Regions from separate parts of the Pantoea deleyi genome, predicted to be linked through region 1. Evidence: riboswitches for the same ligand, from Rfam matches in the RefSeq annotation. Region 1 holds a riboswitch; each other region holds the start of a gene.
What was found. Region 1 has a riboswitch for thiamine pyrophosphate ahead of thiM (hydroxyethylthiazole kinase). Riboswitches for the same ligand answer to the same signal wherever they lie in the genome.
Positions count from the first base shown of each region.

Region 1 (7,414 bases):
ATAACGATGCTTTCCTGCTGACCGAAATATTACGCGACCGCTGGGGATTCGACGGGCTGATCGTGGCCGATTATGGCGGCGTCAGCCTGCTGCATCAGCATCATGGCGTTACCGCCGATCGCGCTGAATCGGCGGCCAGCGCCTTCAATGCCGGGCTGGATGTGGAACTGCCGAAAGATGACTGCGCGGCGGCCCTGAAAGAGGCGCTGGCACGAGGGCTGATCGCAGAGGCGAAAATCGATCAGATCGTCGTCAGAGTCCTGACGGAGAAATTCAGAACCGGACTCTTCGATAATCCCTTTATCCCGGAAGCCCGGCCCGATTTTCAGTCGGCGCGGGCGCGTGAGGTTGCCCTGCAGGTGGCACGGGAATCCATGACCCTGCTGGAGAATGACGGCACCTTACCGCTACGGGCGTCAGCGCTAAAATCGGTGGCGGTCATCGGCCCGACGGCGGACGATCCACTGGCGCTGCTATCGGGGTACAGTTTTCCCGTACACCTGATTCTGAGTGATACCGAGGCGAACACCAGCCAGGTCACCACGCCATTAGCCGCTCTGCAGGAGGCGCTGCCGGAATGCCGGATCACCTACCGGAAAGGGTGCCATATTCTGACGCAGCGCGCCGCAGGGACGCCGGTATTTCCGGGTGATGTCGGCAGGGCGCTGGCCGCTTCACCGGTGTCGTGCGATGTCTCTCTGATCGCCGACGCGGTTCAGGCCGCACGTGAGTCGGAGCTGGCGATCTGCTTTGTCGGCGATCTGGCCGGGCTGTTCCAGAGCGGCACGGTCGGCGAGGGGTCGGACACCGATACTCTGAACCTGCCCGGCGTACAGCAGCAGCTGCTGGCAGCGGTGGTCGAGACGGGCGTTCCGACGATTGTGGTCATGACCAGCGGTCGCCCCTATAGCCTGCAGGGGCTGGAGGATCGGCTGGCGGGTTTCCTGATGGCGTGGCAGGCCGGGCAGGAGGGGGGCTACGCCATTGCAGACGTTCTGACGGGCAGGCAGAGTCCGGGTGGCAGGCTGGTCGTCTCTGTGCCGCAAGACGTGGGTGCGATGCCCTATTTCTATAACCATAAAATGAAGAGCAGCGGCACACCGGTCGCCTTTCACTTTCCGCCACGCTACGCCTTTGGTTATGGCCTGAGCTACTCGACGTTCAGACTCTCTGCTCTCTCTTTACCAAAGCGGGTTTTCGCTATGGATGAGGCGGTGACCTTCACCCTGACGGTGGAAAACAGCGGAGAGCGGGAGGCCGACACCGTAGTTCAGGTTTATGTCCGCGATATTCAGGCTTCGCTGGTGCGCCCGGTTCAGGAGTTAAAAGCATTTCAGCGCATCCGGTTAGCTCCGGCGCAGTCGGCGGACATCAGCTTCACGCTTCCGGCAGATATGCTTAACTTTACGGATAATCAGGGCCGGCGCAGGGTAGAGCCGGGAGACTTTATTTTAATGATTGGTGAAGCCTCAGACAATATTGTGCTTCAGCAGACGATTACGCTGGCAGGGCCGCTGCGCATTCTGGATGAGCGCTGGTCAATGGAGAGTCATGCCACCATCAGTTATCGCTTACCGCCCACAATTTAATTATTCCAGCCAGATTTATCCTGCTTCTGTTTTCTATTCACCGCTCTCCGGAGCGGTTTTTTAATTAAACCTTTAACGTTAATGGCTCTTTTGTTTTTTATATTTTGCACACAGTCACAGTTGCTATATTTAATAATTAGCCAGTAAAAAATGATAAAATTATATTCATGCGCTTTCGGTTATTCTATGACCATAAAAAGGATTACTACCATAAAGGGAAAAGACGATGAAAGCGATGATGAAAAAACAGGCGTTAGCCAGTGCAGTAATGATTTCTGCTATGCCACTTTCTGCCTTTGCGTTAGATTTCTCATCCACGGGCGTGGATATTCGTGAAGCCTATACCACCGGCAGTAAAATGTTCCAGACCCGACTGCAGATTTCAACCGTGATTAATGACAGTGTTTCTTTCTCATATCAGAACACGATCAACAACGGCAGTAATTACACTGAATTTAAGAACAACTACTCAGAGGTAGAAGTCACCTACGCGATTCCGCTGACAGACCGGTTTTCGTTTATTCCCGACATGGTCTTCAGCTGGGGGCACAAGGGCAGTCACATCGATCCCTACCTGAAGTTTAATTATCAACTCAGCCCTCAGTTCGGCGTGATGGCCGGGTATCGCTACTATCACTACAACTATAAAACACCCTGCCTGGATGACAGTCTGCAACGAAACAGCTCGCACGAATATGATCTATGGCTGAACTGGCAGGTCACGGATAAGTTATTTGTTAACTATAACCCGGTCTATCTGCAGAAGCAGAACGATTTTCACTTCGGAAATAACAAAAAAGATATGTGGCAGCATACGCTCTATCTTAGCTACCAGTATGACTCACACTGGAAACCTTTTGGTGATATTTCCGATCTGGGTCGGGCAGGAAACGGTGATAAAGAGTACCGGATGCGTATCGGCCTGAAATATCTGTTCTGAAGCATTCTCTCTGGCGGGTCGGCGTAGATTTTAAACGTGCCTTCCCGCCAGAAAATACGGTTTCGCTGACGGATAGATTCAGCCAGTTAACTGGCACGATTCTGCTCCTGATAACGGCTGCGGTAGGCTTTCGGGGTCAGATTATAAGTTTTCCTGAAGACCAGATAGAAATACTGAACAGAGGGATAACCCGCAATCAGTGAGATCTCTTTCATCGGGAGATCTGTGGTGATGAGTAAGTTGCGGGCATGTTCGATTTTTTCATTATGAATGACGGTGTGAATGGTCGCACCCAGATGCGCTTTAAAACGGATTTCCAGACTGGTTCGTGAAATACCGGTAAAACTGATGACCTGTTCAGCCTTGATACCCTTACAGGCATTATCGCGGATAAAGTTCATTGCCCGGATAACATAGGGATCGACAATAGAACGATAATTGCTCGAACGGCGTTCCACCAGTTTCAGCGGGGGAACCACCACGCGCTGCAACGGCAAGGACTCTCCCTTTAAGAGTTTATGAAGAATTTCAGCCGCGCAGGAACCCATTTTTATTGCGCCATGAACCACGGAGGAGAGACTGATGCCCGACAGATGTTGCGTTAACTCTTCATTGTCGATGCCAATAATGGCTAACTTTTCCGGCACCGGGATCCCTATATTTTCACAAATCTGCAGTAAATGTCTGGCGCGGGAATCTGTCACCGCGACGATGCCGGTGCCCTCTGGCAGAGACGTTACCCAGTCAGCCAACTGGTTCTGCGCCGTCTGCCAGTTATCGATAGTGATATCATGGCCGCGATAAATTAATCCGGTCCGGTCCTTTTGCTGCAGGATCGCAGCAAATGCGTTCTCACGTTCGGTTGCCCAGCGTTTATCCGGACAGGCAGGGAAGCTGTACAGGGCAAAATGTTCCATACCCTTGTTAATCAGATGCTCCAGCGCAGTCGCGACCAGGCTGTAGTTATCAGTAGCCACATAGTGCAGATTCGGAAAAGCCTTTCCGGAGGAGTAGGAGCCACCAATACCGACAACAGGCATGGTCAGCTTATTGAGTTCCTGTTCAACCGCCAGCACATCGCAGTCAGCAATGACACCATCCACGTTCCAGCCATTGATGCTGTCAATGTTACTGCGGAAATCGTCTGCGATGTAAACATCCCACAGGGCACGGGAACGCTGCAGGTATTTACCCACGCCCTCGATTATCTGGCGGTCATACGCCTTATTCGCATTAAATAAGAGCGCGATATGAAAGGTCTTCTCCATTCCGTCAGCCTCCCTGGCAGGTTTATCCTGCACTGTGAATAGCACAGGTCGGTGCTTTCTTTAACCGTTTTGTGTTTGTCCTGTAAGCTGGCGCACTCTTTTTCTGCGTTGCGTGAAAAAAGTCCAGTGCGGCAACACGTGCAGTGTGTGAAAAAGATAAATGCCCAGATTGATCAGACAGTTAACCTGTATAGGTAATCTGGAACGCGACAGGTGAAAGTTGCGCGAAATAAACGGGATCGCCTGGTAAAGTGTTACGGGTTTCTTCGCGAATCCGGATGTGGCAGAAGCGGGGCAGCGCAGACTGCCCGAGCGGTTTCTGCCGGTGAGTGAGGACGCCAACGGAGTCCGGGAGTGATGCCGTAATCGTGCGGTATGCGTTTACAGGACCGCCTGCTGACATTACTATCCTGACTGACTGAATTTAGTTAAACGACTCGGGGTGCCCTTCTTTGTGAAGGCTGAGAAATACCCGTATTACCTGATCTGGATAATGCCAGCGTAGGGAAGTCTGATGCCTGACCGCATTCGCCTTCTTGTTCGCCGGTTGGGAGCTATGATGTCACAGCCATCTCAACACCTTTCCGCCGCGCACTTCGCGCCTTTTCTGCACGCTTTTCGCCGTCACTCACCGCTGGTGCACTGTATGACCAATGAGGTGGTACAGAACTTTACCGCCAACGTGCTGCTGGCTCTGAACGCCTCTCCGGCGATGGTTATCGATGCTGGCGAAGCCGCTGAGTTCAGCCGCTTTGCCGATGCGCTCCTCATCAATGTCGGCACTCTGACCCGCGAGCGTCAGCAGGCGATGCAGGCCGCCGTCACTGCCGCCCGGGAGGCAGGCACCCCCTGGACGCTCGACCCGGTGGCGGTCGGCGCACTGACGCTGCGCAGTGACTTCTGCCAGCAGTTATTGAGTCAGGAACCGGCCGTGATCCGCGGTAACGCCTCAGAGATTCTGGCGCTGGCAAAGCAGGCCAGTGGCGGACGCGGCGTGGATACGCTGCATCAGGCGGATGCGGCGCTCGATGCCGCCCGGCAGCTCGCCACCACCTGGCGCACGCTGGTCATCGTCAGTGGGGAGGTGGATTACGCTACCGACGGTACGCGGATCGTTGCGCTTCGCGGCGGCTCGCCCCTGATGACGCGGGTAGTCGGCACCGGCTGCGCGCTCTCAGCGGTCGTGGCGGGGTTCAGCAGCCTGCCCGGCGACCGGCTGTTAAACGTGGCCGCCGCCTGTCAGGTCATGTCGTCAGCGGGGGAGAGGGCGGCGTCACAGGCCGCCGCGCCGGGCAGTTTTGCCACGGCGTTTGTTGATGCACTCTGGACGCTGGAGGCACAGCATGAAACGCATTAATGCCCTGACGATTGCCGGGACCGATCCCAGCGGTGGCGCCGGGATCCAGGCCGATCTCAAAACGTTCTCCGCGCTGGGTGCCTATGGCACCAGTGTTATTACCGCGCTGGTGGCACAGAATACCTGCGGCGTGCAGTCGGTCTGCCGTATCGATCCGGACTTCGTCACCGCTCAGCTCGACTCGGTGCTGAGTGATATCCGCATCGACAGTGCGAAAATTGGCATGCTGTCGGAAACGGCTATCGTGGAACAGGTGGCCGCCCGCCTGAAGCAGGCGGCGATCCCCTTTGTGGTGCTGGATACGGTGATGGTGGCGAAAAGCGGGGATGCGCTGCTTTCCCCGGACGCCGTGGCCAGTGTCCGTGAGCTGTTATTGCCACAGGTCTCGCTGATCACCCCTAATCTGCCGGAAGCGGCGGCCTTGCTGGATTGTGCTCTCGCCACCGACGAAGCGGAGATGCGCGAGCAGGGGCGGGCACTGCTCGCGCTGGGCTGTCAGGCCGTGCTGATGAAGGGCGGTCATCTGGCGACGGGCGAAAGCCCGGACTGGCTGATCGCCCCCGGCGCAGAGCAGCGATTCAGCACCCCGCGCGTCAACACCCGGCATACGCACGGCACGGGGTGTACCCTGTCGGCGGCGTTAGCGGCTCTGCGTCCGCGCCATGCTGACTGGGCAGACACCCTTGCAGAGGCGAAAAGCTGGCTGCAGCAGGCGCTGCTGCAGGCGGATTCACTGGAGGTCGGCAAGGGCATCGGGCCGGTTCACCATTTTCATCAATGGTGGTAGTGATGCAGCCCCTCATCGTCCTGGCAGGCGATGAGGGCGTGACTCAGGGCGTTTCGAACCAGGCGCTGTTGCGCTCGGCAATCGGAGTGATAGAGAAGATCATCTCCTGCAGGTGCAGACGCATGGCCGTTTCGGCCGCCTCCGCATCGTGAGACGTCAGCGCGGCAAAAATCTCTTCATGCTGCTCAATCAGCTTTTCCGGCGGGGAGACTTCACTCAGCGTCAGGAACCGGACCCGGTCCATGGCGGCTTTGATGTTCTCCACCGTTTCCCAGGCGAGCCTGCAGTCAATGCTTTCTGCAATCAGACGATGAAACTCATCGTCCAGGCTGAGAAACGCCTGGCTGTCATGGCGCGCTGCGGCCATGCGTTGCAGCTGCAGGTTATGCTCCAGCGCCATCAGCGCTGGCGCTGTGATCTCCTGCGCCGCACGACGCACGACCGAGATTTCCACCGCCTCACGGATAAAGCGGCCATCCGCCACCCGTTTGGCGGAAATTTTGCGCACGAAGGTGCCGCGCTGCGGCAATACCTGTACCAGTCCCGCTTCGGCCAGCTTGATAAACGCTTCCCGCACCGGCTGGCGCGAGACGTTAAAGCGCGCAGAGACCTCTTTTTCCGACAGCAGCGAACCCGGCTGAATCGCGCAGGTGACGATATCTTTGCGGAGATACCGGTAAATCTGCTGATTCACCGGTTCGCTGGTTGTAATGGTATAGGCGATCGACATGCAGCAATATCCATATTACGGCTGGCCGGAGCCAGCGCGATGGGAAAGTGTCAGTCTAATCAGCACGCTGCGTCTGCGCCAGCCCTTTATTGGCCTGCTGCTGGCGGCGTTCGAGGCAGTGATGCACCGTCGCGCGCGCCCCCTTTTCTGAAAGTTGCTGATACCAGCCGGTCAGCCGGGCGACCACATCGGCGTTCTGCAGCAGATCCTCGCCAAACACTTCGCGCAGCGAGAGAAGGGCCCGTACGCGCGCCTCGCCCTCTTCGCTGGCGGCCACACATTCCGCCAGCTGTTTCTGCATCGGATCGCGGAGGGTAATCGGCTGGCCCTGTTCGTCGACGCCGCCGACGTAGCGCATCCAGCCCGCCACCCCCAGCAGCAGCAGGTCGCAGTCACTGCCGTGCTGCAGATGCCAGCGCAGGCTGTCGAGCAGGCGCTGAGGCAGTTTCTGGCTGCCATCGGTGGCGATTTGCCCGGTGCGGTGTTTAATGGCGCGGTTCTCATAACGGGCGATCAGCGAATCAGCATAGGCGTTAAGGTCGACACCCTGGGTGCGCAGGGTCGGTGCCTGCTCATCTACCATCAGTGAACGGGCGGCGGCACGGAAGTGGGGGTCGGCCATGCAGTCGCTGATGTGTTCATAGCCCGCCAGGAAGCCGAGATAGGCCAGGAAAGAGTGGCTGCCATTCAGCATGCGCAGTTTCATCTCTTCATAAGGCAGGACATCGCTGACCAGCTCTGCG
Region 1 is NZ_CP071405.1:1,395,156-1,402,569, forward strand. Features, by position in the region: gene J1C59_RS06595 (glycoside hydrolase family 3 N-terminal domain-containing protein) at 1-1,589, shown strand, start outside; gene J1C59_RS06600 (oligogalacturonate-specific porin KdgM family protein) at 1,816-2,529, shown strand; gene J1C59_RS06605 (XylR family transcriptional regulator) at 2,616-3,797, opposite strand; TPP riboswitch at 4,226-4,322, shown strand; gene thiM (hydroxyethylthiazole kinase) at 4,357-5,154, shown strand; gene thiD (bifunctional hydroxymethylpyrimidine kinase/phosphomethylpyrimidine kinase) at 5,141-5,941, shown strand; gene J1C59_RS06620 (GntR family transcriptional regulator) at 5,985-6,671, opposite strand; gene J1C59_RS06625 (mannitol dehydrogenase family protein) at 6,727-7,414, opposite strand, start outside.

Region 2 (7,414 bases), on a different replicon from region 1:
ATTACGCCAGCGGTATTACAGTTCGCTGCGGCGGCCGGCAGCTGCGGAAAGAGCGCGCGGTAGCCCGGTGCGCCGCCGCAGAATCCCCCCACGTAACCTTTGCGTCCCAGCACCGACGCACAGATCAGCGGCACGCCTCGCGGGTAGCAGGCATCGGAAAGCTGGTAGGTAATGGCAAAATTATCCGCCGCATCCACCACCAGATCGATCCCTTCCAGCGCCTGCGGCAACTGACTGGCGCTGAGTGCAGAGGGATGCGCCTCCACCCGACACGCCGGATTCCGCTCCGCCAGCGCGCGCTGCGCGCACAGGGCTTTGGGCTGCCCCACATCCTCAACGCCGAACAGCGTCTGCCGATGAAGGTTGTGCAGTTCGACGCAGTCACCATCGTAAAGACGGATGAAGCCTGTGCCCGCGCCCGCCAGTAACGGCAGCAGCGCCGCGCTGAGTCCGCCCGCCCCCACCACCAGAACCCGCGCCCGGCTCAGCCGCTGCTGGCCCGCGTCGCCGATCTCCGGCAGCATGGTCTGTCGCTGATAACGATCCATCGCCGCTCCTTAACTGAACTGTGCCAGCCCGAAAATCGGCGTCGAGGCCGATGCCATATCACGAGGCTCCATCAGCCCCGCCTCAAATGCCTCGCGTCCGCCGTGAATCGCGGCGGCAAAGGCCCCGGCCATCCGCGCCGGATCGCGTGCTTTGGCGACCGCCGTGTTGAGCAGCACGCCGTCGAAGCCCATCTCCATCGCCTGCGCCGCCTGGCCCGGTGCGCCAATGCCCGCATCGATAATCAGCGGCACATCGCTGAACCAGGCGCGCATGGCGCGCAGCCCTTCGATGTTGCGCAGTCCCTGGCCGGAGCCGATCGGCGCGCCCCAGGGCATCAGCAGTTCGCAGCCCGCCTCCAGCAGTTTTTCGCCCACGATCAGATCTTCCGTGGTGTAGGGAAACACCTGAAAACCCTCCGCGCAGAGGATCCGGGCCGCTTCCACCAGCGCAAAGGGGTCGGGCTGCAGCGTATCGGCGTGACCGATCACCTCCAGCTTGATCCACGGGGTGCCGAAGAGTTCGCGCGCCATCTGCGCCGTCGTCACCGCCTCTTTGACCGTGTGGCAGCCCGCGGTGTTGGGCAGAATCCGTTTATTCACCTGTTGCAGCAGCGAGCGGAAAGCCCCGCCTTCGCTGCCCTCGCGGCGAAGGCTGACGGTAATGATTTCCGTGCCGGAGGCGTCGATCGCCTGGTGAAGGATCTCCGGCGAGGGATACCCGGCGGTGCCGAGCAGGAAGCGCGACTGAGGTTCGAACTGATAGAACATGATTATCCTCCCTGCATCGGTGACAGAACTTCGACCTGACAACCCGCCTCAAGCTGCTGGCTGGCATAGCCGCTGCGCGGCACAAACGCACCGTTCAGGGCGGTAGCGACGCTGCGCGGATCGATCTGCTGCTCCGTCATCAGTTCTGCCAGCGTGCTGGCAGCGGTTTCGATTGTGCGTCCATTGAGTTCAACCCGCATGTGTCATCTCCTGAGTCAGTTGCAGCATAAGTTTTTCAGCCATGATCGGGGCCAGCAGGAAGCCGTGGCGGTAGAGGCCATTCAGCGAAAAACGGCCCTCTTCGTAGCGCACCTCCGGCAGGTTCTGCCGGTAGGCGGGACGCAGACCGGTGCCGCTCTCCACAATGCGGGCTTCGGCCAGCGCCGGATGCAGGCTGTAGGCGGCGCTGAGCAACTCCATCATCGCCCTGGCGCTAATCGGGCTGCTGTCGTGGCTTTCGACCATGGTCGCCCCCAGCATGAAGTGCCCCCCGGCACGCGGCACCAGATAGCAGGGAAAACGGGGATGCAGCAGCCGTACCGGACGGGAAAGCTGGATGTCGGACGTCTGCAGGATCACCATTTCGCCCCGCACCGCGCGCAGTGCGGGCTGCTGTGCGGCGGCGTGAATGCCACGGCAGTCGATGATTTTTCCGGCAGGTTGTCCGCTGTGAAAGGCAACGCCCGCCTGCTGCAGGGTGTCGCGCAGCTGCTGCATCGCCCGGCGTGGATCGAGATGCGCTTCCCGGGCAAAGAACAGGCCGCGGGCAAAACGGTTTTCCAGCGCAGGCTCGATTTCGCCGGGCGTGACCCACTGATGCGCCTGGGTCAGGCTGGCAAAGCGAATGAGTTCGCGACTGTCACGCGGCGGCGCCACTACCAGCGTGCCCTGCTGCGCTACGCCCGCCACGCGCTTCGCCCACCAGCCGGCCGCGTGCTGGCCCCAGGTGATCACCTCCGGCGGCGCACTCTCGGCTTCGCACCAGGGCGCGAGCATCCCGCCCGCCCAGTGGGACGCGGCACGGCACGCTGGCTGCGTAATGATTTCGACCGTTTCTCCGCGCTCCATCAGCAGCGTGGCGACGCACAGCCCGGCCACGCCGCTGCCGAGCACCGACCAGCGGCTCATGACCGCCATCCGGCAGGAAGAGAAGGTTTCAGGATGAGATTTTTCACATTGCCCTCGTTTTGGTTAACGAAGACCCGTGATACAGAGGGAAAAGGCAAAGGCGCATGTGCCCCTGCGGCAAGTATCGGCTGCGATACCCGTCTTCCTACGCCAGTATCAACTGGGTCAGGTTCTAAGGGTCGCTAAGCCGCGCGATGCGCTATTAGCCTCTCAGTCTCTCCGGCGAGACTCCCCTGACGGCTCTAGTTGTAAGTTAAGCGGGCGGGTTCGTCAAGACGCGGGCACAAAGCAGGGGCAGAAAAGCGCGGGGAAAGAAAAGAGACAGGCAACCCCGGTTCGTTTGACGACGCCAGGGCGCCAGGGCGATCAGAGCGCCTGCAGCGCCTGTGTCAGGGTCTCAGTGACTTCGCGGATACGCGGTTCGGCGCGGCGGTAGTAGGTCCACTTACCGACTTTGCTGGCTTCGACCAGACCGGCACTCTGCAGGGCCTTGAGGCATAACGAGGTGGCGGGCTGTGATAAGCCCGCCTTGTCCTGGATGAGGCTGGCGCAGACACCGTACTGATCGAAGGGATAGAGCTGCGAATAGCCCGCAAACGCCTCGTCAGGTTCTTTAAGCCACTTCAGCACGGCCACACGCGTCGGGTTGGCCAGCAGCTTCAGGGCATTTTCCGGGGACATGCCGCCTCACAGAGTATCAGGATGGGTAAAAAGGATAGTCAGTATACCCTTTCTCACCGCCGCCATACAGCGAGGCGTGGTCCACCGCGTTCAGGGCATAACCCGACCGGATACGCGCAGGCAGATCGGGGTTGGCGATGAAGCTGCGGCCAAACCCAAACAGATCACCCCAGCCTTTTTCCAGCATCTGCTGCGCTTTCTCTGCGGTGTAGCGGCCGGAATAGATGATCGGTGAACGGAAGGTGTCGCGCAGTGCGATGCGGAAACTCTCCGGCATCGCCGGGCTGTTATCCCAGTCCGCTTCGGCGATGGAGAGATAGCCGACTTCCAGCGTATTCAGCAGCTGCGCAGCGTGGATATAGGTGGCGTGTGGATCGCGTTCAACCAGACCGAGGTAAACGCGCTCTTCGTCGGTGCTCGAAAACAGCGGCGCAAACCGGACGCCAACCCGATGGCTGCCAAAGACTGCGCTGACGGCCTGAACCACTTCACGCAGGAAGCGCAGACGCTTCTCTGCCGAGCCGCCATATTCATCCGTGCGGAAGTTTGTCTGCGCCGAAATAAACTGGTTGATCAGATAACCGTTGGCAGCATGCAGCTCAACGCCGTCGAATCCGGCAGCTTTAGCGTTCTCCGCCGCACGCCGGTAGAGCGCCACGATCTCTTTGACTTCGCAGGTGGTCAGCTCGCGTGGCTCGCTGGGTGCGGTCAGCATCCCGGTACCCGGTCCGGTTTCGATAAATACCCGGACGTTATCGGCAGCGATGGCCGAGGGGGCAACCGGTGCCTCATTGCCCGGCTGAAGCGCATTGTGAGAGACGCGGCCTACGTGCCAGAGCTGGCAGAAAATCGTGGCGCCCTGCTGATGCACCGCCTCTGTCACCTTTTTCCAGCCCGCGATCTGCGCCTCACTGTGGATGCCCGGCGTCCAGGCGTAGCCCTGCCCGCGTGGCTCAATCTGGGTACCTTCGGTGATCATCAGCCCGGCACTGGCACGCTGGCGGTAATACTCCACCATCATCTCGCCGGGGATATTGCCCGGCTGTTCGCTGCGGCAGCGGGTCAGCGGCGGCAGGACGATGCGGTTACGAAGGCTGAGATCGCCCAGGGTCAGGGGGCTGAACAGTGACGGCATAAAAAAATCCTCGGATGCGTGAAAAGCCGTCATTATATTTACACATTTAAATTTGTAAATGTGTAATCGCTTTTTTTATCTGAGGCTCGCCGGGACGGGCACCCGCTGATATCCAGCCTGTTTCAGCGGCAGGATGAGGCGAAGCATTAACACCGCTTTTAAGCGAACGCCTGTCCCGGCGGACGCACACGACAGAGGTTTTCCGCAGACGGACGGCGTCCTCATCCGCCTCTCCTGTGCACCCCGCATCCGCGTATTGTGACGAATCGCCCTTTTGTCGCTTATTATGGTCATCGCCTTGAGTCGTGCGCGACAGAGACACGGTTTCTGCGCGCTTCCTTCCGCAGGATTCAGCCAGAGGAAACGTCGTGAATAACCCCCTCGCGTTAGACGCGCTCGGACCACGTATCTCTATTATGGGGCCATCGAACAGTGGAAAATCGACCCTGGCAGAGGCGATTTCCCGCAAAACCGCGTTACCCGCCGTCTATCTTGATCAGCTTCACCATGTGCCGGGAAGTCAGTGGCAACCCAGAGCCACAGCCGAATTTTTGCAGCTGCATACTGAAGCGGTGAGGCAGGAGAGATGGGTGATCGAGGGAAATTACACCCGATGCATTGAAGAGCGACTCGCTCGCGCCACGGGGCTGATTCTGCTGGATGTCAGCGTGCCCGTGGCCCTGCTGAGGTACATCCGCAGGTGCTACTCCTCTGCCCCGCGCATTGGCGGGCTGGGTTCGGGCCGCGATCCCATAACCCTGGCGATGCTGAAATATATTACCCGCACCGCCCCGCAGAACCGGAAACGCCATCAGCAGATCTTTGCTCAGGTAAGCCTGCCAAAAATCCGGCTTCACTCACAGAGTGAGATTCAAGCCTGCTCGGAATCCTGGGGGTTAGCGCTGAACATCCCCCGGTAACACCAGCCATTAATCAACGAGCTTCAGGCTCGCCAGCAGCGCGTCCAGCGACGCGACGGGCCCGGCGTGGTCAGATGCGGATCGGGTGGTATCCCAGGGCATCGCGTCATCGGTGCAGTAATCCCCGATGCACTGCATCCCGGCAGGTTCATTAAGCAACCCTACCGGAATCCAGATATACGCAGGGTCACGCAACCGGTTTGGCACCGGCGAGCCGCAGCATGAACAGAAATCGCATCGATAACCGCCTGGTTTTGACCAGGACGCGATCTGCGCCTCTCCCGATAACCAGGTGAAATCACGCTCGTTTACCAGTGTTGCCAGGTTATGGCCGGTTCCGCTCTGTTTTCTGCACAGGGAACAGTGGCAGCGGTAATAGAATGCTGGCGTGACGGCGAGTTCAAACGTCACGGTTTCACACAGACAGGTGCCTTTCATTTAATCGCCTTACCGGTTGGGATGCCGGGCCATCGGCAGACCCGGGATAGTCATCGCTAGCTACGGCTGAAGAGCAGTTTCACGCCTGCCAGCGCAAAGCAGCAGGCTAACAGCGCATCCAGCCCGCGACGAATGCGTAAGTAGAAGGCGCTCATGACAGCGGTGGAGAAGAGCAGCGCGTAGCCGCCGAACACGCAGATGCAGATCGCGGCGCAGCCGCAGAGGATGATCGGCAGCGTCGAAGCGCCCCCATCCGGCCTCATCGCAAAGGACATTATCGCCACCCAGGTCAGAATCGCTTTGGGATTGCCGACGTGCATCAGGATGCCCTGTCGGAAAAGCCGGCCATAGGCGACCCGCTCCCCGCTGGCGTTCAGGGCCGCGGTCTCCGTCCGGCGTAAGGCCGATTTACCCGCTTTAAACGCCAGCCAGAGCAGATACAGGCCACCGCCGATTTTCAGCACGATCAGCAACTGAGCAAAGGCAGCCAGCACGGTCAGCACACCGCAGGCGGCGAGCAGCGCCCAGAGCAGCGACCCGCTCACCACCCCCGCCGCCAGCGCCAGCGCGGCACTCCGGCCCTTTTTCATTGCCGTGCCCATAATTGCCATGTTGCTCGGTCCGGGGCTGGCCGTCGCGACGAGATAGGTCGTAAAAATCAGCAGCAGTTCGTGGGAAAGCGCCATGTGATTCCTCTGAAGGGCGGGATGTACGCTCAGTTATATCGGCTGAGGCCAGAAAATGCCATGTCTCTTTATAACCGGAACGCGGTAAGACGCTGAACAGATGCAGAAAAAGGGGGGAGGTAAAACAACGGCTGAGGAAAGAAGATTTGCATGCAGTCCGGCCAGTATTACCAGCCGGACTGCGTGTTAAGCCAGGATTATTTGCCCAGGATCTCTCGGCGCACAATCTCTGCACCCGCGCTCAGCGCATGCAGTTTGCCATTCGCAACGTGGCGCGGCAGCGGGATCATGCCGCAGTTGGTGGAGGGATAGAGATTCTCCGCATCCACAAACTGCAGCGCCTTGCGCAGGGTGTCGGCCACAGCTTCAGGCGTCTCGATCTCATGCGTCGCCACGTCGATGGCACCGACCATGACTTTCTTACCGCGAATCAGCTCGATCAGATCCATCGGCACGCGTGAGTTCTGGCACTCCAGCGAGACGATATCGATAGCCGAACGCTGCAGTTTCGGGAAGACCTCTTCATACTGACGCCACTCGGTTCCCAGGGTCTTCTTCCAGTCGGTGTTGGCTTTGATGCCGTAGCCGTAGCAGATGTGCACCGCAGTTTCACACTTCAGGCCTTCGACCGCACGCTCCAGCGCGGCAATCCCCCAGTCGTTCACCTCATCGAAGAAGACGTTGAACGCAGGTTCATCAAACTGAACGATATCGACACCCGCCGCTTCCAGCTCTTTGGCTTCCTGATTCAGGATTCGGGCGAACTCCCAGGCCAGCTTTTCGCGACTTTTGTAGTGGTTATCATACAGCGTATCGATCATGGTCATCGGGCCCGGTAACGCCCACTTGATGGGGCGATCGGTCAGCTTACGCAGAATCTTTGCATCTTCGACGAAGACGGACTTCGGACGGGAAACTTCACCCACCACGGTCGGCACGCTGGCGTCGTAGCGGTTACGGATACGCACCACTTCGCGCTTCTCAAAATCCACGCCGCTGAGATGTTCAATAAAGGTGGTCACGAAGTGCTGACGGGTCTGTTCGCCGTCGCTCACGATGTCGATACCGGCCCGCACCTGGTCATCCAGACAGAGACGCAGGGCATCTCTT
Region 2 is NZ_CP071407.1:374,275-381,688, forward strand. Features, by position in the region: gene J1C59_RS20970 (HesA/MoeB/ThiF family protein) at 1-548, opposite strand, end outside; gene J1C59_RS20975 (thiazole synthase) at 558-1,316, opposite strand; gene thiS (sulfur carrier protein ThiS) at 1,319-1,516, opposite strand; gene J1C59_RS20985 (FAD-dependent oxidoreductase) at 1,506-2,444, opposite strand; TPP riboswitch at 2,570-2,689, opposite strand; gene J1C59_RS20990 (ArsR/SmtB family transcription factor) at 2,811-3,125, opposite strand; gene J1C59_RS20995 (alkene reductase) at 3,142-4,260, opposite strand; gene J1C59_RS21000 (P-loop NTPase family protein) at 4,629-5,180, shown strand; gene J1C59_RS21005 (GFA family protein) at 5,190-5,618, opposite strand; gene J1C59_RS21010 (LysE family translocator) at 5,675-6,304, opposite strand; gene J1C59_RS21015 (methionine synthase) at 6,502-7,414, opposite strand, start outside.
Region 2: it holds a riboswitch for thiamine pyrophosphate, as region 1 does, so the genes downstream of both, J1C59_RS20985 (FAD-dependent oxidoreductase) here and thiM (hydroxyethylthiazole kinase) in region 1, are expected to answer to the same signal.

Region 3 (7,414 bases), on a different replicon from region 1:
AAAAACTGCCTGATTTTCGGGCTTGCCGGAGCATGTAAAGGCCTTCATGATTTTGTGAAACCGGTTTCCTATCGGCCTGCCCGCAGGCACATAACACATAAAAACTTTGACCGATTTACCCTACAGAGAAGAGCGATCATGTCCATAAATTATGCCGGGGTCTCACGCGCCATCGTCGATGCGCTGGGCGGCCTCAACAATATTGAAGCCGTGACTCACTGTATGACCCGTCTGCGCTTCGTGGTGAAGGATGAGACGCAGATTGATTATCCTATGCTGAAAGCGATCCACGGCGTGATGGGCGTGGTGCATAACGACACGCAGTGTCAGGTGATCATCGGAAACAACGTTGCGCAGGCCTATCAGGCGGTGCTGGCGCTGGGCTCACCCGATGCCTCATCCGCCGCGCCGGTGAAACGCAAAATCACCCTCAGGAGCATCGGCGCCGGGATCCTGGATGCGCTGGTCGGCACCATGTCGCCGCTGATCCCGGCCATTATCGGCGGGTCGATGGTGAAACTGCTGGCGATGATTCTGGATATGGCAGGCCTGTTTGAGAAAGGCTCCTCCACGCTGGTGATCCTCAACGTCATCGGCGACGGCGCATTTTTCTTCCTGCCCGTGATGGTGGCGGCCTCGGCAGCGCTGAAATTCAAAACCAATATGTCGCTGGCGATCGCAATCGCCGGGGTGCTGGTGCATCCCACGTTTATCGACCTGATGGCGAAAGCGGCGCAGGGGCAGCCAGTAGCGTTCGCCCTGATCCCGGTGACCGCGGTGAAATACACCTACACCGTTATCCCGGCGCTGGTGATGACCTGGATCCTGTCGCACATTGAGCGCGGCGTGGATCGCATCACCCCGGCCGTGACCAAGAACTTCCTGAAACCGATGCTGATTGTGCTGATTGCTGCGCCCATCGCGATTGTGCTGATTGGCCCGATTGGCATCTGGATCGGCAGCGGCATTTCTGCGCTGGTCTATACCGTGCATGGCTATCTCGGCTGGCTTTCCGTGGCGATTATGGGGGCGATCTGGCCGCTGCTGGTGATGACCGGGATGCATCGGGTCTTTACGCCAACCATTATTCAGACCATTGCCGAGACCGGTAAAGAGGGCATGGTGATGCCGTCTGAGATTGGCGCCAACCTGTCGCTGGGCGGATCGTCCCTGGCGGTGGCGTTTCGCACGAAAAACCGCGAGCTGCGCCAGACCGCGCTGGCTGCAGCGGCCTCCGCCATTGTGGCGGGCATTTCAGAACCGGCGCTGTATGGCGTGGCGGTTCGCCTGAAACGGCCGCTGATCGCCTGTCTGATCAGCGGCTTTATCTGCGGCGCGGTCGCGGGAATCGGCGGACTGGCCAGTCATTCGATGGCCTCGCCCGGCCTCTTTACCAGCGTCCAGTTCTTCGATCCCGCCAATCCAATGACGATTGTCTGGGTTGGCGCGGTGATGGTGCTGTCGGTGGTGCTGTCGTTTGTCCTGACGCTGCTGCTGGGCTTCGAGGATATTCCCGAGAGCGACCCGCAGGCCGCACCGCAGCCATCACCCGTATCGGAACGCACCCGCACGGTTAACAGCCTTTAAAGGCTCCGGTCAACGTGACCAGAACAAAGAGGATTGCATGTCTGAATCAAGGTTTCCGCAAGGATTTTTATGGGGTGGCGCGCTGGCCGCGAACCAGAGTGAAGGCGGTTTTCGCGAAGGCGGAAAAGGCTTAACCACCGTGGATATGATCCCGCACGGGCCGCACCGTATGCCGGTCAAGCTGGGGCTGGAAAAGCGGTTTACCCTGCGTGACGATGAGTTCTATCCCAGCCATGAGGCTATCGATTTCTATCACCGCTATCGGGAAGATATTGCGCTGATGGCGGAGATGGGGTTCAGCGTATTCCGCACCTCGATTGCCTGGAGTCGGCTCTATCCCAACGGCGACGAACCGGAGCCGAATCCGGCGGGCATCGCTTTTTATCGCGCGGTGTTTGAGGAGTGCCGGAAACATCATATCGAACCGCTGGTGACGCTCTGCCATTTCGATGTGCCGATGCATCTGGTCACCGAATATGGCTCATGGCGAAACCGGAAGATGGTCGACTTCTTTGCCCGCTACGCCCGCACCTGCTTCGAGGCGTTTGATGGCCTGGTGAAATACTGGCTGACCTTTAACGAGATCAACATCCTGCTGCACAGTCCGTTTTCCGGCGCGGGGCTGGTGTTCGAACCCGGCGAGAATCAGGAGCAGGTGAAGTATCAGGCGGCGCATCATGAGCTGGTCGCCAGCGCATGGGTGACACGCATCGCGCATGAGGTGAACCCGGCGAATCAGGTCGGCTGCATGCTGGCTGGCGGAAACTTCTACCCCTGGTCCAGCAAGCCGGAAGATGTCTGGGCGGCGCTGGAAAAGGATCGCGAGAATCTCTTCTTTATCGATGTGCAGGCGCGGGGCGCGTACCCCGCCTACGCCGCCCGCCTGTTCCGGGAAAAGGGGATCACCCTTGATATCGCCGACGGGGATGATGAGATCCTGAAGCACAGCGTCGATTTTGTCTCGTTCAGCTATTACGCCTCACGCTGCGCCTCGGCAGAGATGAACGAGCAGAACAGCAGCGCCGCCAATGTGGTGAAATCCCTGACTAACCCGCATGTGCCGCGCAGCGAGTGGGGCTGGGGCATCGATCCGCTCGGCTTACGCATCACCATGAACATGATGTATGACCGCTACCAGAAGCCGCTGTTCCTGGTGGAAAATGGCCTGGGCGCGCGTGACGAACCCGACGATAACGGCGAAATTCGCGACGACTACCGCATTAGCTATCTTCGTGAACATATTCGCGCGATGGGCGATGCGATAGAGGATGGCGTGCCGGTGCTGGGCTACACCAGCTGGGGCTGCATCGATCTGGTGGCGGCCTCGACCGGTGAGATGAGCAAACGCTACGGGTTTGTCTACGTTGACCGCGACGATCGCGGAAACGGCACGCTGGCACGCACGCGCAAGAAGTCATTCTGGTGGTACAGGAAAGTGATCGCCAGCAACGGCAGCGATCTGGAGTGACACCGTCACTGAATGCCGGCAACCGCAGAGGCTGAGACGCGATTGCGGCGTCTGTGCCGATTGTGCTCCGGCAGGAATTATCGTATAACCAATGTCTCCGAGGGGTGTCCTGTAACGGGCTGAGATGGCGTAAGCCGAACCCTTTGAACCTGATCTGGGTCATGCCAGCGAAGGGACGGGTCGGCAGAATCTACTGCCTCATTGCCTGCATTATCCCCTGTTCCAGACCGTATGCCCGGATCTCCCTGACTACCGGAGATCCTATGTCACATCCGCTTTTCGACACCGGCTTTTATGGCCGTCTGCGCCAGCAGGCGGGTCCGCACTGGCACGCCTATGTTGCGCACGACTTTGTGCAGCAACTCGGCCAGGGCACGCTGCCTGTCGCCGCCTTTCGCCATTATCTGGTGCAGGACTATCAGTTTCTGCTGCATTTTGCCCGCGCCTGGGGCCTGCTGATCAGTAAACTCGCCGACCCTGACGCGCTGCGCCATGCGACCGCCTCGCTTAACGCCATCATCAGTGAACTGCCGTTGCATCAGGCCTACTGCCGGCAATGGGGCATCAGCGAAGCGGCGATGGCAGACGAACCCGAAGCGATGGAGACGCTGAACTACACCCGCTATGTGCTGGATGTCGGCCACACCGGCGATGCGCTGGCGCTGCTGACGGCGCTGATGCCGTGCGTCGCCGGGTACGCGGAGATCGGCCTGAGCCTGCTGCACGACCCGGCGACCCGCTTTGAGGGCAACCCCTATGCGGCGTGGATCAGGAACTACGGGGATGAAAACTATCTGGCGGGCGTTCGCCGCTCGCTTTCCCTGTTTGAACGTCTGGCAGATGAAGGTGCCGGGGAAGCACGTTTTCTCCGGCTGACGGCGATCTTCACCACCGCAACGCGGCTCGAATCAGCCTTCTGGCAGATGGGCCTGAACTATGCCTCCAGCCCGGCGCACGGCGCATGAGGGGCGCGACCCCACCTGTCGCGCCGGGGATTTCGGTGCGTCAGCTCAGCCTGTGTTTCGGGCAGCGACCGCTCTTCAGCCAGCTCGACCTGGCGATTGCGGGCGGGGAGATCACCGCGCTGCTCGGTGCCAGCGGCGTCGGTAAAAGCAGCCTGATGCGGGTTATCGCGGGCCTGACACCGCCCACCGCTGGACAGGTCAGCGGCAGTGACGGCCTGCCGCTGGGCGGCCGCATCGCCTGGATGGGTCAGCAGGATCTGCTCTACCCCTGGCTGACGATAGAACAGAATGTCTGCCTCGCCAGCCGCCTGCGCGGGGAAAAGCCCGACCGCGACCGGGCGCAGCATCTGCTGGCGCGGGTCGGGCTGAGCCAGTGCGCCCGCGCACGGCCCGCGACGCTCTCCGGCGGAATGCGGCAGCGTGCGGCACTGGCGCGGACGCTCTACACCCGCCAGCCCATTGTCCTGATGGATGAGCCTTTCTCGGCACTGGATGCCCTGACCCGCAGTCAGATTCAGACGCTGGCGGCCGACGTGCTGACAGGTCACACCGTTCTGCTGATTACCCATGATGTCGCGGAGGCCTGTCGGCTCGCACACCATTGTCTGGTAATCAGTCCGGCGGGTGTGGAAGCCTGTGCGCCCCTGGCGGGCGCCCCCCCGCGCGCCGCCGATGACCTCCACGTCATTCAGCGTCAGGCCACGCTGCTGAAACAGCTAAGCGGGGTAGCCGGATGAAATTACAGGCAGGCTTTTCCGGTCTTCGCCGTGCCCTGATACTCGCCACCGGGCTGATCGCGGCGTGGTGGCTGGCCACGCTCACCGCCGTGCCAGCCTTTCTGCTGCCCTCACCCGCGTCGGTCGCCGCCGCGCTGTGGCAGAACGCGGACTATTTAACCCATCACACGCTGATCACCCTGTCCGAAATCCTCAGCGGCATGGCTGCCGGTGTGCTGCTGGGCGGCGCACTGGCGCTGGGTATGACCTTTTCGCCGGGGCTGCGGCGCTGGATGATGCCGCTGGTAATCAGCAGCCAGGCGATCCCGGTGTTTGCTCTGGCTCCCCTGCTGGTGCTCTGGTTTGGCTTCGGCATGGGGGCCAAAGTGGCGATGGCGATACTGGTGATCTTCTTTCCCGTGACCTCCACCTTTTTCGACGGCCTGCGTCGCGTCCCGCCCGGCTACCTCGATCTGGCCCGCACGATGGGCGCGTCACAGGGGGCGCAGCTAGGGCATGTCCGGCTGCCCGCCGCGTTGCCCGCGCTGGGTTCCGGCCTGCGCATGGCCGCCGCCGTCGCGCCCATCGGCGCCATCATTGGCGAATGGGTCGGTTCCGCGGAAGGGCTGGGATACGTAATGCTGAACGCCAATGCCCGGATGCAGAGTGATCTCTGTTTCGCCGCCCTGTTTATTCTGGTGCTGATGACGCTGGCCCTGTGGCTGATCCTCGATCGTCTGCTGCGCCGCCTGATCGCCTGGGCACCGGAAACGCCTTAATGACCTCACTGATGAGAAACCCCATGACAAAAATGCCCCTGTTTACCCTGCTGTTCAGCGCCTCTCTCGCCGCTCAGGCGCAGACGATGGAAAAACTGACGCTGGTGCTCGACTGGTATATCAATCCCGATCACGCGCCTCTGATGGTGGCCCAGCAGAGCGGGGCCTTTGCCGCTGAGGGGCTGGAGGTGACGATGATCCCGCCCTCCGACCCTGCGCTGCCGCCGCGTCTGGTGGCCGCGAAGCAGGCCGACCTGGCCATCACCTATCAGCCGCAGCTGCACTTCTTTGCCGATCAGGGCCTGCCGCTGATGCGGGTCGGCACGCTGGTGAATACGCCTCTGAACACCCTGATGACGCTGGATAAATCCATCCGGCAGCCGGGCGATTTAAAAGGCAAGCGCATCGGCTACTCCGTCAGCGGCATCGAACAGGCGACGCTGGCGACCATGCTGGCGCACAACGGCACGGCCAGCGACCAGGTGAAACTGGTTAACGTCAATTTTCAGCTGACCAGCGCTCTGCTGACCGGCCAGGTGGACGCGGTGATCGGCGGCTATCGCAATATTGAGGCGCTGGAACTGAAGCAGCAGGGAAAAGATCCGGTGGTCTTCAACATCGAGGATTATGGAGTACCGGCCTATGACGAGCTGATCATCGTCGCCAACCGGGATGAGGCGCATGCAGAGAAGATCCGAAAATTCCTGCGCGCGCTGAAGAAGGGGAATGCGGAGCTGCAGGCGCATCCTGAAGCGAGCTGGCAGGCGTTTGCCCGCCTGCATCCGGAACTGAACACACCGCTGAATCACGAGGCCTGGCGCGCCACGCTGCCGCGGTTTGCGACCGATCCGGCAAAACTGGATCGCGCCCGCTATCAGGCCTATGAGCAGTTTCTGTTTGCGAACAAACTGATTAAAAAAATCACGCCGGTTGAGCGTTACGCCACCGGCAGTGAGTGAGAAACCCGCCCGCAGCCCGCGCTGCGGGCGGATTCAGGCGGGCGACTTCGGCAGAAGCCAGTGCTCTATGTCGCTGGCGGGCAGCGGTTTCGAGAAGAAGTAGCCCTGGATTTGATCGCAGCCGTAGGTTTTCAGCAACGCCAGCGTGGACTCGGACTCGACGCCTTCCGCAAGCACGGTGTAGTTCAGCTCTTTCAGCATCTGAATGATGCATCTGACGATGATTTTTGACGCCTCATCCTCACACATCCGCGAGATCAGCGAGCGATCGATTTTGATCACATCCAGCGGGATATCCTGCAGATAGCTGATATTACTGTAACCCACGCCGAAATCGTCCAGGGAGATGACGAAACCGTGCGATTTCAGCGCGGTCAGCCCGTCGATCCCCACATTGCTGCGGGTGATCAGTTCATTCTCCAGACATTCGATGCCCAGAATCGCGTTCGGCAGCTGCACCGCGGCCAGTTTTGCCACCAGCCGATCGGCAAAATCAGGACGGCTGAAGTCGCGTTCGCTGACGTTGATCGACACTGGGATCAGGTTATATTCACGATTCCACTGCGCCAGCTGCGCAACGGTGTGGTCGATGACCCAGTTCGTCAGATCCGAGATCAGGTTGGTTTTCCCCGCTAACGGAATGAATTCAGACGGGAAAAGTTCACCGCGCTCAGGATGGTTCCAGCGGATCAGGGCTTCCAGGCCGACCGTCTTACCGGTTCTGAGGCAGACCTTGGGCTGCCAGGCCAGGTAAAGCTCTTCATCTTTCTTCAGCGCCTGTGCGAGGTCGTTCATGATCATAAAATCATCGTTGCGCCGGGTGTCATAACTCTCGTCAAACGACATGGCGCTGATCTCTTCATCGATCGCCTCATGCAGCGCACTGACCGCCTGCCGCACCGTCTCGTTGGCATCCATCTGACCCGGCACGAACTCGGTT
Region 3 is NZ_CP071407.1:94,983-102,396, reverse strand. Features, by position in the region: gene ascF (PTS cellobiose/arbutin/salicin transporter subunit IIBC) at 139-1,587, shown strand; gene J1C59_RS19790 (6-phospho-beta-glucosidase) at 1,625-3,055, shown strand; TPP riboswitch at 3,146-3,248, shown strand; gene J1C59_RS19785 (TenA family protein) at 3,319-4,020, shown strand; gene J1C59_RS19780 (ABC transporter ATP-binding protein) at 4,017-4,757, shown strand; gene J1C59_RS19775 (ABC transporter permease) at 4,754-5,515, shown strand; gene J1C59_RS19770 (ABC transporter substrate-binding protein) at 5,539-6,474, shown strand; gene J1C59_RS19765 (sensor domain-containing phosphodiesterase) at 6,508-7,414, opposite strand, start outside.
Region 3: it holds a riboswitch for thiamine pyrophosphate, as region 1 does, so the genes downstream of both, J1C59_RS19785 (TenA family protein) here and thiM (hydroxyethylthiazole kinase) in region 1, are expected to answer to the same signal.